Regions from separate parts of the Bradyrhizobium sp. 137 genome, predicted to be linked through region 2. Evidence: predicted binding sites of a transcription regulator. Region 2 holds the regulator's gene; each other region holds the start of a gene.
What was found. The regulator PhoB, encoded in region 2, activates phosphate uptake and scavenging genes when phosphate is short. The targets are predictions, from matches to a motif close to TGTCATNNANCTGTCAT.
Positions count from the first base shown of each region.

Region 1: IVA78_RS28945 (DUF2794 domain-containing protein) is a predicted target of PhoB. The motif match lies at 913-929, and genes of this name have one in related genera.
Region 3: IVA78_RS33615 (DUF47 domain-containing protein) is a predicted target of PhoB. The motif match lies at 3,415-3,431, and genes of this name have one in related genera.

Region 1 covers NZ_JADPKU010000112.1:13,410-18,169, forward strand. Annotated here, with positions in the region: gene IVA78_RS28940 (DUF1223 domain-containing protein) at 1-414, shown strand, start outside; gene IVA78_RS28945 (DUF2794 domain-containing protein) at 995-1,366, shown strand; gene IVA78_RS28950 (GNAT family N-acetyltransferase) at 1,392-1,922, opposite strand; gene IVA78_RS28955 (Bax inhibitor-1/YccA family protein) at 2,254-3,045, opposite strand; gene IVA78_RS28960 (FtsX-like permease family protein) at 3,315-4,760, opposite strand, start outside.
Region 2 covers NZ_JADPKU010000055.1:54,310-59,069, reverse strand. Annotated here, with positions in the region: gene pstC (phosphate ABC transporter permease subunit PstC) at 1-506, shown strand, start outside; gene pstA (phosphate ABC transporter permease PstA) at 511-1,356, shown strand; gene pstB (phosphate ABC transporter ATP-binding protein PstB) at 1,353-2,174, shown strand; gene phoU (phosphate signaling complex protein PhoU) at 2,186-2,902, shown strand; gene phoB (phosphate regulon transcriptional regulator PhoB) at 2,917-3,624, shown strand; gene IVA78_RS16695 (GcrA family cell cycle regulator) at 3,885-4,397, opposite strand.
Region 3 covers NZ_JADPKU010000129.1:226,014-230,773, forward strand. Annotated here, with positions in the region: gene IVA78_RS33595 (ABC transporter ATP-binding protein) at 1-150, shown strand, start outside; gene IVA78_RS33600 (ABC transporter substrate-binding protein) at 186-1,409, shown strand; gene IVA78_RS33605 (branched-chain amino acid ABC transporter permease) at 1,484-2,347, shown strand; gene IVA78_RS33610 (branched-chain amino acid ABC transporter permease) at 2,349-3,317, shown strand; gene IVA78_RS33615 (DUF47 domain-containing protein) at 3,476-4,120, shown strand; gene IVA78_RS33620 (inorganic phosphate transporter) at 4,217-4,760, shown strand, end outside.

The sequences.
Region 1 (4,760 bases), on a different contig from region 2:
GTCATCGGCAGCGATCGCACCGGCATCGAGAATGCAATCGGCAAGACCGACAAGGGCACGGGGGTGATGAGCGTGCCGGTGACAATGTCGCTTGCGGGCAAGCAGATCAACGTCTCGGTGGCCGGGAGCAACGAGCCCACGGTCTCGCATGGCGAGGTCTGGATCTGCTCGATCGCCAAGTCGGTGCCGATCACGATCACCCGCGGCGAAAATCGCGGACAGCAGGTCACCTATCACAACGTGGTGCGCAACCTGCTGAAGGTTGGCGACTGGACTGGCCGTCCGGAAAGCTGGACGGTGCCGATCGAGAATCTCACGCGCGATGGCGTCGACGGCGCCGTGGTCTACGTCCAGGATGGCAGCCGAGAGAAGCCGGGCCCGATGCTGGGCGCGGCGTACACGTCGCTGCACTGATTCTTTGGCGTCGTACTCTGCTTTCAATCCTCATGGTGAGGAGCGCGCCCTTGCGCGCGTCTCGAACCATGAAAGGGGCCCCCCGCTGATGCAATGGGGCCTCCATCCTTCGAGACGCCGCGCAAGAGCGCGGCCCTCAGGATGAGGAGAGACAGGTGCGGATCAGAGACAAGTTCGCAGGACCGGGAACATCCCGACCCAAACAAAAAAGGACCAACTTGCGTTGGCCCTCCTTGCCGTGCGTACAGACCCGATCCTGTCGACCCCGGGGGGCTGGGGGCTGAGGAATCCGGAACCGAAGGACCGGGTCAACGCACGTAAGTCTTTTCGCAATGCAGGGCGGCAGTCGCTAGGCGGAAAAGCGGCGATACTATGATTCCTGCTAACGATGCCGTGACGGTTTGCCGCGACAGAGTTCCACCGCTGCGTGTGTTCGGATCCGCAACCGATTCCATTGGTTGAGCAAGGGAGCCCCTTGCGGCGCGGTACGGTTGGCGCGATCATGCAATTGTCATGAGCGCAGTTCCCGGGACGGTCTTCGGGGATGCGGGTCATGCCGCGCGATCAGGAGGCGCTTCCCATGAGTCTGATGTCGGAGGATGCCGATCCGAGCGAGCAGCGCGCGGCGGCGCGCCCCGCCGCTGCAACGACGCAGCCGAACCGGGTGACGTTCAACCGCCTCGAACTGCACCGGATCCTCAATCTCTATGGCCGCATGGTCGCCGACGGCGAGTGGCGCGACTACGCCATCGACTTCCTGAAGGACCGCGCCGTGTTCTCGGTCTATCGCCGCGCCTCGGAAGTGCCGATCTATCGCATCGAGAAGGACCCGCGGCTCGCGCGCAAGCAGGGCATGTACAGCGTGATCTCGGCGACCGGCCTGATCCTGCGCCGCGGTCACGAGCTCGAGCGCGTGCTGCTGGTGATCGATCGCAAGCTGGCGGTGGTGTAGGCGGCGTCGGGTGGGCGCAACGCGCCTACTTCCCCGGCAACGTGCTTGCACCCTCGCCGAGGGCGCGCTGCATCATCACCGTATCGAGCCAGCGGCCGAATTTCAGCCCGACATTGGGATGCGTGCCGATCATCTTGAAGCCGCTCTTGGCGTGAACGCCGATCGAGCCGGCATTGGCGGAATCGCCGATCACCGCGATCATCTGCCGGAAGCCGCGCGCCTCGCATTCGGTGATCAGCCGCTCCAGCAGCAGAGAGCCGACACCGCGGCGGTGGAACGAGGGATCGAGATAGATCGAATTCTCCACCGTGAAGCGGTAGGCCGGCCGCGGCCGGTAGGCACCGGCATAGACATAGCCGGCGACGCGACGATCAAGGATCGCGACGAAATAGGGATAGCCGCCGTCGATCAGCGCGCGATAGCGGCGCGTCATCTCGGCAAGATCGGGCGGCTCCAGCTCGAACGTCGCGGTGCCCTCGCGGACGGCCTGCTGGTAAATGGCGGTGATGGCGGGAAGATCGGCCTCGAGCGCGGGCCTGATTTCGGGTGTGGACATGGCGGCAAGATTAGAGCCTTCCCGCGGCCGCTGGAAGAGGGCAGGGCTGCTTCCCAGCCGTCATTGCAGGCGCAGCAGCCTCGATCTTCTCCGCTGTCATGCCTCGCCTAGTGCGCAATTGCGCACGGGGGCGGGGCATCCAGTACGCCGCGGCCCCTCGGCTTATCACGGACGCCTCTGGAATACTGGATCGCCCGCCGGAGCCTGTCATCGGGCTCGCCGAAGGCGAGACCCGGTGGCGGGCGATGACACCGGGTATGTGACGACATCTGCCCCAAACAAAAACCCCGGCCTTTCGGCCGGGGCTGATGTCGTTCTCTCAGCCTATCGCTTAATCGCGCTGGCCAAGGAGCTGCAACAGCAGCGTGAACAGGTTGATGAAGTTCAGGTACAGCGACAACGCGCCGGTGATGGCCGCACGCTCTGCGATGTCACCGCCGGCCGACGCGTAGCCGTAGATGTAGTCGTTCTTCAGCCGCTGGGTATCCCAGGCGGTGAGGCCCGCAAACACCAGCACGCCGACCACCGACACGATGAACTGCAGCATCGAGCTCGCCAGGAACAGGTTGACCAGGCTCGCGATGACGATGCCGATCAGGCCCATGAACAGGAACGAGCCCATGCCAGTCAGGTCACGCTTGGTGGTGTAGCCGTAGAGGCTCAGCGCACCGAAGGTGGCTGCGGTGATGAAGAACACCCGCACGATCGAGGTGTGCGTGAACACCAGGAAGATCGACGACAGCGAGATGCCCATCAGCGCCGAGAATACCCAGAACAGGATCTGGGCGGTCGAGGGTGCCAGACGGTTGATGCCCGCCGAGATCACGAACACCATCGCGAGCGGCGCCAGCATGAACAGCCACTTCAGGGGGCTCACGAACATCGCGTAGCCGAACGGCGTCAGGAACAGCTTGCCGACGCGGACGGCTTCCGGCGTCGGGACGTCCGTCACGGCGGCCATGTAGACGCCGAGCGCCGCCAGGCCCGTGATGGCCAGGCCAATGCTCATGTAATTGTAGATGCGCAGCATATAGGCGCGCAGGCCGGCATCGACCGTCGCGGCGTCAACACGCCCGGCGGCCCTGCCGAAAGGAGAAGCGTAGTTACGGTCTAGGTCCGACATGGTCGAATTCCCGTTGGTTGGTCCGGTCCGGCACGAGGGTCGCCATGCCGCCGGTTCGTCAGTTCTATCTCGGATACCGATGCCAGCCGACTAAATTCTGGCTCACAATCGGGGCTCCGAACCCACTCGATATGTGGGAAACTAACACATTCACTGCAACCGTCCACGCGCGGCCGAATGTCGCCCTCGGCCACAATCCTGACGGGAGGACGTGGTTAACCGCAGGAATCGTGCGATTCCGCTCCCGCGCGGTCAGCCGCTACCTTTTGTCACAAATTCCGCAACACCGTCGCGGGCTTTTTGTTCAATGCCAGCAACGTGCCGGCGAGCCCGAGCCCGACCGTGACGACGAGCGCGGCCGCGACCACGCCGGCCGCGCTGCCGGCCTGCCAGACGAAACTCAGCGTCATCAGCCGCGTCACGATCATCCAGGCCGCGATGCTGCCGGCGATCACGCCGAACAAGGCGGTGGCGAGCCCGATCAGGAGGTATTCGAGGGCATAGGCGCCGAGCAGCCGCAGCCGCGTCGCGCCCAGCGTCTTCAGGATCACCGCATCATAGACCCGGTGGCGATGACCAGCGGCGAGCGCCCCGCCGAGCACCAGGATCGCCGAGATCAGGGTCACGGCGCTGGCGCCGCGGATCGCCAGCGCCAGGTTGGTCACCACCGAGCCGACCGTCTCCATCACCTCGCGCACGCGCACGCTGGTCACCATCGGATAGGCATCCGCCACCTGCTTGATGATCTGGCCGTCACCCGCAGCATTGCTGCCGGCTTCGGTCAACGTTGCGATATGGGTATGCGGCGCGCCCTTGAAGGCGTTGGGCGAGAACACAAGGACGAAGTTGATACCGAGGCCCTGCCAGTCGATGGTGCGCAGATTGCCGATTTTAGCCGGGATGTCGCGGCCGAGCACGTTGACCACGACCTCGTCGCCAAGCTTGAGGCCGAGACCGTCAGCAATCTTCTTTTCCATCGAGACCAGCGGCGGGCCGGAATAGTCGGCGCTCCACCATTCGCCCTCGACCACCTTGGAACCCTTCGGCAGCTCGCCGGTGTAGGTCAGGCCACGGTCACTCTGCAGCACCCATTCGGAATCGGTGGAGGGCTTGAGCTCCTCGGCGCGCAACCCGCGCGCGCCGACGATGCGGCCGCGCAGCATCGGCACGTCCTCGACCTTGGCGCCGGGAGCGATCTGGCGCAGATAACCGTCGAACTGCTCGGCTTGCGCACTCGGGATGTCGATGAAGAAGAACGATGGCGCCTGATCGGGGAGCGCGGCCAGAAACTGCCGACGCAGATTGCCGTCGATCTGGGTGATGGTGACAAGCACGGCGAGCCCTAGCCCCAGCGACAGCACGACGGACGGCGTCAGCGCGCCCGGCCGGTGGATGTTGGCGATGGCGAGCCGCAGCATCGGCAGCTGCGTTCGCGGCAGCCGCGCAGCGATGGCCATCAGCAGGGCGGCGATGCCGCGCAGCAGGGCGAACACGACGATGGAGGACGCCACGAACACCGCGGCGATGCGCTTGTCGAATGAGAGACCGATCACGACGGCAACGAGCAGGACGATCACAACGCCCATAAACACGAGGTAACCCAGGCGCGGCCGGTGCCATTCGGAGCTGATGGTGTCGCGGAACAGCGCGGCCACGGGCACGTCGTGGACGCGGCCGAGCGGCCAGAGGCCGAAGGCCAGCGCGGTGAGCAGGCC
Region 2 (4,760 bases):
GGGTCTTCGACGGCGTCCCCGTGCTGGGGGCGATCTTCGCAGGTCCGCCGTCCTATCTCAGCCTGTTCAATGCCGCGCTGATCCTCGCCATCATGGTGCTGCCCTTCATCACCTCGATCTCGGTCGACGTGTTCAAGACGGTGCCGCCGGTGCTGAAGGAAGCCGCCTACGGCGTCGGCTGCACCACCTGGGAAGTCGTCCGCAGCGTGGTGATCCCCTACACCCGCGTCGGCATCATCGGCGGCGTCATGCTGGCGCTCGGTCGCGCGCTCGGCGAGACGATGGCGGTGACCTTCATCATCGGCAACTCGTTCCGCATCTCCTCGTCGATCTTCGCTCCGGGCACCACGATCTCGGCGGCGATCGCCTCCGAATTCGCCGAGAGTGACGGCCTGCACCAGTCCGGCCTGATCCTGCTCGGCCTGCTCCTGTTCGTGCTGACGTTCTTCGTGCTCGCGGCCGCGCGGCTGATGCTGATGCGGCTGGAAACCAAGGCCGGAAAGTGACGCCATGAACCCGATCTATTCGCGCCGTCGCCGCTGGGACATCGTCATCCGCGGTCTCTGCATCGCAGCCGCCGCCTTCGGCGTCACTTGGCTCGCGCTGATTCTGATCACGCTGCTTTACAATGGCCTGGCCGGGCTCAACTACCAGGTCTTCACCGAGAACACGCCCCCGCCCGGATCGAACGAGGGCGGCCTGCTCAACGCCATCGTCGGCTCGCTGATCATGACCGTGATCGGCGTCGGCATCGGCGCGCCGCTCGGCCTGTTCGCCGGCACCTATCTCGCCGAGTACGGCCGCAACGACAAGCTGACCTCGGTGATCCGCTTCATCAACGACATCCTGCTCTCGGCGCCTTCGATCATCATCGGCCTGTTCATCTACGGCGCGGTGGTGGTGCCGATGCGCGGCTTCTCGGCGATCGCCGGCGCGCTGGCGCTCGCCGTGATCGTGATCCCGGTCGTGGTGCGCACCACCGAAGACATGTTGCTGCTGGTGCCGAACCCGCTGCGTGAGGCTGCCAGCGCGCTCGGCCTGCCGCGCTCGCTGGTGATCAAACGGATCGCCTATCGTGCCGCGCGCTCCGGCCTGATCACCGGCGTGCTGCTGGCGACTGCGCGCGTCGCCGGCGAGACCGCGCCGCTGCTGTTCACGGCGCTGTCGAACCAGTTCTTCAGCCTCGGCCTCGACAAGACGATGGCCAACCTGCCTGTCACCATCAACAACTTCGTGCAGAGCCCCTACGCCTATTGGAAGCAGCTCGCCTGGAGTGGGGCGCTGCTCATCACCCTGACCGTGCTTGCCCTGAACATTGGCGCGCGCATCCTTGGCGCCGAGAGGACTGCAAAATGAGTGAAATGTCTGTTTCCGTAAGTGCGCCGACCGTTCATCCCGGCTCACAGCCGCTACCCGAGGCGCCTGCCAAGGTCACCGCGCGCAACCTCAATTTCTACTACGGTGAGCACCACGCGCTGAAGAACATCAATCTGGCCCTCGGCACCAACCGCGTCACGGCCTTCATCGGCCCGTCGGGCTGCGGCAAGTCGACCCTGCTGCGCATCTTCAACCGGATGTACGATCTCTATTCGGGCCAGCGCGCCACCGGCCAGCTGTTGCTCGACCAGACCAATATCCTCGATCCCAAGCTGGACCTCAACCTGCTGCGCGCCCGGGTCGGCATGGTGTTCCAGAAACCGACGCCGTTCCCGATGACGATCTACGAGAACATCGCCTTCGGCATCCGCCTCTACGAGAAGATCTCGAAGTCCGAGATGGACGACCGCGTCGAGAAGGCGCTGCGCGGCGGCGCGCTGTGGAACGAGGTCAAGGATAAGCTCAACGCGTCCGGCTTGTCGCTCTCCGGCGGCCAGCAGCAGCGCCTCTGCATCGCCCGCACGGTCGCGGTGCGGCCCGAAGTGATCTTGTTCGATGAGCCCTGCTCGGCGCTCGACCCGATCTCGACCGCCAAGGTCGAGGAGCTGATCCAGGAATTGTCCGAGAACTACACGATCGCGATCGTCACCCACAGCATGCAGCAGGCGGCGCGCGTCTCTGATAAAACCGCCTTCATGTATCTCGGCGAGCTGATCGAGTTCGACGACACCAGCAAGATCTTCACGTCGCCGAGCGACCGGCGTACGCAGGATTACATCACCGGCCGGTTCGGCTGAGGAGACGGGACATGGGTACTGAACATACCGCAAAGGCCTTCGATACCGACCTCCAGGAGCTCACTCGCCTCGTCGCCGAGATGGGCGGCATCGCCGAGCGCATGATCGTCGATTCCGTCGACGCGCTGATCCGCCGCGACGTCGCGCTCGGCCAGCGCGTCGTCACCACCGATGCCGAGCTCGACGCGCTTCAGAAGCGCATCGAGGAGCGCGCCGTGCTCACCATCGCCCGCCGCCAGCCGATGGCGGTGGATTTACGCGAGATCGTCGGCGCCATGCGCGTTGCCACCGATCTCGAGCGCATCGGCGACCTCGCCAAGAACATGGGCAAGCGCGTTGCGGCGCTGGAGACGGACTTCCATCCGCTGAAACTGTTCCGCGGCCTGGAGCACATGACCGACCTCGTGCAGCAGCAGGTCAAGTCGGTGCTGGATGCCTATGCCGCGCACGATTTGCCGGCGGCGATGGCGGTGTGGAAGGGCGACGAGGAAGTGGACGCCATCTGCACCTCTCTGTTCCGCGAGCTCCTCACCTATATGATGGAGGATCCGCGCAACATCTCGTTCTGCATCCATCTGATGTTTTGCGCCAAGAACATCGAGCGCATCGGTGATCACGCCACCAACATCGCCGAGACCGTGTTCTACATGATCGAGGGGCAGGCGATCACCGACAAGCGGCCGAAGGGCGACATGACGACCTTCGCCACGACGGTACCGAATACCTAGGGAGCGACGACAACATGGGCGCACGCATTATGGTGGTTGAGGACGAGGAAGCTCTCACCGAGCTTCTCCGTTACAACCTCGAAGGCGACGGCTATGACGTGGAGACGGTAATGCGCGGCGACGACGCCGACACCCGCCTCAAGGAACACATCCCCGATCTGATCGTGCTCGACTGGATGCTGCCGGGACTGTCCGGCATCGAGTTGTGTCGGCGGCTGCGCACCCGTCCCGAGACCAAGCAGCTCCCGATCATCATGCTGACCGCGCGCGGCGAGGAAAGCGAGCGGGTGCGGGGTCTTGCGACCGGCGCCGATGACTACATCGTCAAGCCGTTCTCGGTGCCGGAGCTGCTCGCGCGCGTGAAGGGCCTTCTGCGGCGCGCAAGCCCCGAGCGGCTCGCCACCGTGCTCGCCTATGGCGACATCGAGCTCGATCGCGACAAGCGCCGCGTCGCGCGCTCGGGCCGGCCGATCGATCTCGGCCCGACCGAATATCGCCTGCTGGAGTTCTTCCTGGAGCATCCCGGCCGCGTGTTCTCGCGCGAGCAGCTGCTCGACAGCGTCTGGGGCCGCGACATCTACATCGACGAGCGCACCGTCGACGTCCATATCGGCCGCCTGCGCAAGCTGCTCAATCTCGGCCGCGAGCAGGACCCGATCCGCACCGTCCGCGGCGCGGGTTATGCGCTGGATGATCGGTTTGCAAAGGCGGAGCAGACGTAGGCCCAACTGCGTCACCAAGCTCGGTCGTCGTCCCGGACAAGCGTAGCTCCCGGCAACGCGCAGCGTTGTCCGGAGCGAAGCGCCGATCCGGACGCATAGCCACAGGACGTGGTTGTTGCGCGAAAAGGTAACTCCGAGTCCCCGTAACCACGGCTTGCGGTGGCTATCGGTCCCGGTCCGGCGCTTCGCTTGTCCGGGACGACGTCGGGTTTGTTGCGCCGTCACCGCGTGACGGCTGCCGGTTCGATCTCAGGAAATAATCACCGCGTGCTCGGCTTCGGTGCCGCCCGCCGGCGATCCGCTGCCGGCTGATAGGCGACGCGCGAGTGCTGGGCGCAGTAGGGCAGGCCTGACAGCGCCTTGCCGCCACAGAAGAAGAAGTCCGGGCTGGAGGGATCGCCGACCGGCCAGTGGCACGTCGCCTCGTTCAATTCCAGCAGCGACAGCCGCTGACTCATCGGCACCACGTTGTCGTAGGTGACCGGTTCGGCCTCCACCTCGACCTCGAAGGCCTGCGCCAGCGCGGTGTTGCCGCGCGAGATCGGCCGGGTCACCCGCATCATATGCTGCGCGGGCCGCGCCTTGCGCGGCCGCGGCGCTGCCGATGAAGGGCTCTTGGCGCGGCCCGACAGGCCGAGCCTGTGCACTTTGCCGATCACGGCATTGCGGGTCACATTGCCGAGCTCGGCCGCGATCTGGCTGGCCGAAAGTCCGGCCTCCCAGAGCTTTTTCAGCTGCTCGACGCGATCGTCGGACCAGGTCAAAACCGTCATTGCACCCTTTCCCTCGTTGCGCGCCGCCATCCTGGGGCCTCACAGCGAATGCTTAAGCCTTGAAAAACCCGTGCCGTCAGAATCCCTTAAGGCTCGCCGGGCGCGTGACTGACGCCCGAACGTTTACGCCGGTACATGAGGACTCTTGGGATCAGAACCGCTGCACGAGATGTCGTATCTGACAGTCCAAACGCTACAATATGGCGTGACTCCCGCGCAAGAGTCCGCCGACTCGCTTCCACATGTTCCGTGGTGAAAACCCCGCAAGATCGGCACCGCAAGACTACGGATTTCGCGTTTCGCGAGGCTTTCCGGGCGGCATTGACACCCGTCTTGCCAGGCATAAGATGGTGACGCGTGCCG
Region 3 (4,760 bases), on a different contig from region 2:
ACCATCCTTCTCGTCGAGCAGAACTTCCGCTTCGCATCCACTGTTGCCGACCGCTATTACGTGGTCGAGCACGGCAAGATCATCGACGGATTCTCCAATGCGGAGCTTGCCGCCAACATGGACAAGCTCCACACCTATTTGGGTGTCTAGAACTGCCAACGAAAAAATTCAAAAAGGAAAGTTGCATGAAGACCAGGTCGATTGCGTCATTGCTGCTGACGACCGCGCTTACCTTCGCCGCAGCAGGCGTCGCGTCCGCGCAGGACAAGTCCGTCAAGATCGGCGCGCTATCCGATCAGTCCGGCCTCTACGCCGATCTCGGCGGGCCGGGCTCGACGCTTGCCGCGCAGATGGCCGTTGAGGATTCTGGCCTCGCGGCGAAGGGCTGGAAGATCGACATCATCTCGGGCGATCACCAGAACAAGCCCGACATCGGCACCGCGATCGCGCGGCAATGGTTCGACGTGGACAAGGTCGACGTCATCGTCGATGTGCCGAACTCGGGCGTCGCGCTCGCCGTCAACAACGTCATCAAGGAAAAGAACGGCGTCTATATCAATTCCGGTGCGGCGACCTCGGACCTCTCCAACGCGCAGTGCTCGCCCAATACCGTGCACTGGACCTACGACACTTACATGCTGGCCCACACCACCGGCCAGGCGCTGGTCAAGGCCGGCGGCGACACCTGGTTCTTCCTGACCGCGGATTACGCCTTCGGCGCGGCGCTCGAGCGCGACACCACGGCGGTCATCACCGCCAACGGCGGCAAGGTGGTCGGCGGCGTCAAGCATCCGCTGAACACGCCGGACTTCTCCTCGTTCCTGCTTCAGGCGCAGGCCTCCAAGGCCAAGATCATCGGCCTGGCCAATGCCGGCGGCGACACCACCAACACCATCAAGCAGGCGGCCGAGTTCGGCATCGTCAAGGGCGGTCAGAAGCTGGCGGCGCTGCTGCTCTTCCTCACCGACGTCAAGGCGATCGGCCTCGAGACGGCGCAGGGCCTCAACTTCACCGAGACGTTCTATTGGGACATGAACGACCAGACCCGGGCGTTCTCCAAGCGCTTCGCCGAGAAGATGAAGAACAATGCGCCGCCGACCATGGTGCAGGCCGGCGTCTATGCGGGCGTGCGGCACTATCTCAAGGCCCTCGAAGCGCTCGGCGGCAATCCGCATGACGGCGTCAAGGTGGTCGAGAAGATGAAGTCGATGCCGACCGAGGACGATCTGTTCGGCAAGGGCGAGATCCAGCCCAACGGCCGCACCATTCACAACGCCTATCTATTCGAGGTGAAGAAGCCCTCGGAGTCCAAGGGACCGTGGGACTTCTACAAGCTGGTCGGCACGGTGCCGGGCGATCAGGCCTTTACGCCGCTGTCCGAGAGCAAGTGCGCGCTCTTGAAGAAGTAAGATGACGGCCCGCAGGCCATCAGGCTTGCGAGCAACTTTTTAAGGGAACGCCGAAGGGACCGGGTGCGGGATCGATGCAGGCTCTTTACGCTCAGCTACTGGTGGGACTGATCAACGGCTCGTTCTACGCGCTGCTCAGTCTCGGGCTTGCCGTGATCTTCGGCATGCTCAACATCATCAATTTCGCCCACGGCGCGCTCTACATGATGGGCGCCTTCGTCGCATATTTCCTGCTGAACCTCGGCGGCATCAATTATTGGTGGGCGTTGCTGCTGGCGCCCATCATCGTCGGCATTTTCGGCATGATCCTGGAGCGGACCATGCTGCAATGGCTGACCGGGCTCGACCACCTCTACGGCCTGCTCCTGACCTTCGGCATCGCGCTGATCGTGCAGGGCGTGTTCCAGAACTATTTCGGCTCCTCCGGCCTGCCTTACGCCATTCCGGACCAGCTCAAGGGCGGCATGAACCTCGGCTTCATGTTCCTGCCCGTGTATCGCGGCTGGGTGGTCGTGTTCTCGCTGGTGGTGTGCCTTGCGACCTGGTTCCTGATCGAGAAGACGCGGCTCGGCGCTTACCTGCGTGCCGCCACCGAGAACCCGACGCTGGTGCGCGCCTTCGGCGTCAACGTGCCGCGCATGATCACGCTGACCTATGGTCTCGGCGTCGGCCTTGCCGCGCTCGCCGGCGTGCTCTCGGCGCCGATCAACCAGGTGCGGCCGCTGATGGGCGCCGACCTCATCATCGTCGTGTTCGCGGTGGTCGTGATCGGCGGCATGGGATCGATCATGGGCTCGATCATCACCGGCTTTGCGCTCGGTGTGATCGAGGGCCTGACCAAATATTTCTACCCCGAGGCCTCCAACACCGTCGTGTTCGTGCTGATGGTGCTGGTGCTCTTGGTGAAGCCAACGGGATTGACGGGAAGGGCGGCCTGATATGACAGCCTTGACGGACGACACGCTGCCGGTAACCCCGCGCACGGTGCGCGACGAGATGATCGTGTTCGTAGTGATGGCGCTGCTCTTGGCGTCGGTGCCGTTCACAGGAGTCTATCCGTTCTTCGTGATGCAGGCGCTGTGCTTTGCGCTGCTCGCCTGCGCCTTCAATCTGCTGGTCGGCTATGGCGGCCTGCTGTCGTTCGGGCACGCGATGTTCCTGGGGACTGCCGGCTACTGCAGCGCACATGCGCTGAAGGTATGGGCGCTTCCGCCCGAGCTCGGCATCCTCGTCGGCGTCGCCGCCGCGTTCGTGCTGTCGATCGTGACCGGCTACATCTCGATCCGTCGCCAGGGCATCTATTTCTCGATGATCACGCTGGCGCTGTCGCAGCTTCTTTATTTCATCTACCTGCAGGCGCCGTTCACCCATGGCGAGGATGGCATCCAGGGCATTCCACAAGGGTACATGTTCGGTGTACTCGATCTGTCCAAGCCGACCGTGCTCTACTATGTCGTGCTGGTCGGCTTCCTCGCCGGCTTCCTCTTGATCTTCCGCATCATCAACTCGCCGTTCGGCGAGGTCCTGAAGGCGATCCGCGAGAGTGAGCCGCGGGCGATCTCGCTCGGCTACCGTACCGACCAGTACAAGTTCCTGGCCTTCATCCTGTCGGGCACGCTGGCCGGCTTTGCCGGTGCGCTGAAAGTGTTCGTGGCGCAGAACGCCTCGCTCACCGACGTGCACTGGTCGATGTCGGGCGAGGTCGTCCTGATGACGCTGGTCGGCGGTCTCGGAACCATCTTCGGTCCCGTGATCGGCGCCTTCGTGATCATCGCCATGCAGCAATATCTGGCGGGCTTCGGCCAATGGGTGACGGTGATCCAAGGCGCGATCTTCGTGATCTGCGTGCTCACCTTCCGCCGCGGGGTCATCGGCGAAATCGCGCATTACTTCCGGCGATCGCTCTAAGTAGCTGATTTAAAATCGGTTTACCGGTCGCTCGAAAGCGGTGGATGATCCGGCGCCGCGGGCGTGAGATGACACGCGCGTGGATCGAAAATGGTCTATGACAGTTTCATGACGGCCCATTCGGGCCAGGCCATTTTTCCAACCGGTAGCCTATCCCCATGATGCGATGGTTTCGTGCTTTCCTGCCCAAGGAGGAACGGTTCTTCGACCTGTTCGACCGTCATGCCCAGACCGTGATCCAGGGCTCGATCGCGCTCCAGAGCATGCTCAACGGGGGCGAGGAAACGCCGGTCTATTGCCAGCGCGTCAACCAGTTCGAGAACGACGCCGACAACATCACCCGCGAAGTGCTGACGGCGGTGCGCCGCACCTTCATCACTCCGTTCGACCGCGGCGACATCAAGAACCTGATCACCTCGATGGACGACGCCATCGACCAGATGCAGCAGACGGCGAAAGCCGTGATGCTGTTCGAGGTCCGCGCCTTCGAGCCGCCGATGCGCGAGATCGGCGGGCTTCTGATCGAATGCGCCAATCTGGTCGGGCGCGCGCTGCCGCTGATGCAGTCGATCGGCCCGAACGTCGCCATGCTGACGGCGATCACCGAAGAGCTGGGCAAGCTGGAGGGCCGCGTCGACGACCTCCATGACATCGGGCTGAAGGAGCTGTTCCTCAAGCATCGCGCGGGCAACGCGATGGATTTCATCGTCGGCGCAGAGATCTACGACCATCTCGAGAAGGTGGCCGACCGTTTCGACGACGTCGCCAACGAGATCAACAGCATCGTGATCGAGCAAGTGTAACGCATGATCCGGAAAAATGTGCCGCGGTTTTCCTTCGCGACAAGCGCTGAACGCGTTTGCGCGGAGATCATGCGAAAAAACTGAGGCAGGGCCGCTGTGGATGCTGCGTTGGCTCTTCCCGTCCTGGTCGGCTTGATCGCCGTCGCGCTGCTGTTCGATTTCTTGAACGGGCTCCATGACGCCGCCAATTCGATCGCGACCATCGTCTCGACCCGCGTGCTGCGGCCACAATTTGCGGTATTCTGGGCCGCGTTCTTCAATTTCGTCGCCTTCATGGTGTTCGGGTTGCACGTCGCCCAGACCATCGGTACCGGCATCATCGATCCCTCCATCGTCGACGCCCAAGTGATCTTTGCGGCCTTGGTCGGGGCCATCGTCTGGAACCTCGTGACCTGGGCGCTCGGCATCCCGTCATCGTCCTCGCATGCGCTGATCGGCGGGCTCGTCGGCGGCGGCATGGCCAAGGCGGGCATTTCGGCGGCAGTGTGGAGCGGATTGTCGAAGACGGTGCTGGCAATCGTGCTGTCGCCCCTGGTCGGCTTCCTGCTCGCAATGATGCTGGTGGCGATCGTGTCCTGGGCCTCGGTGCGCTCGACGCCCTTCGCCGTCGATCGCGCCTTCCGCATCCTGCAATTCGCCT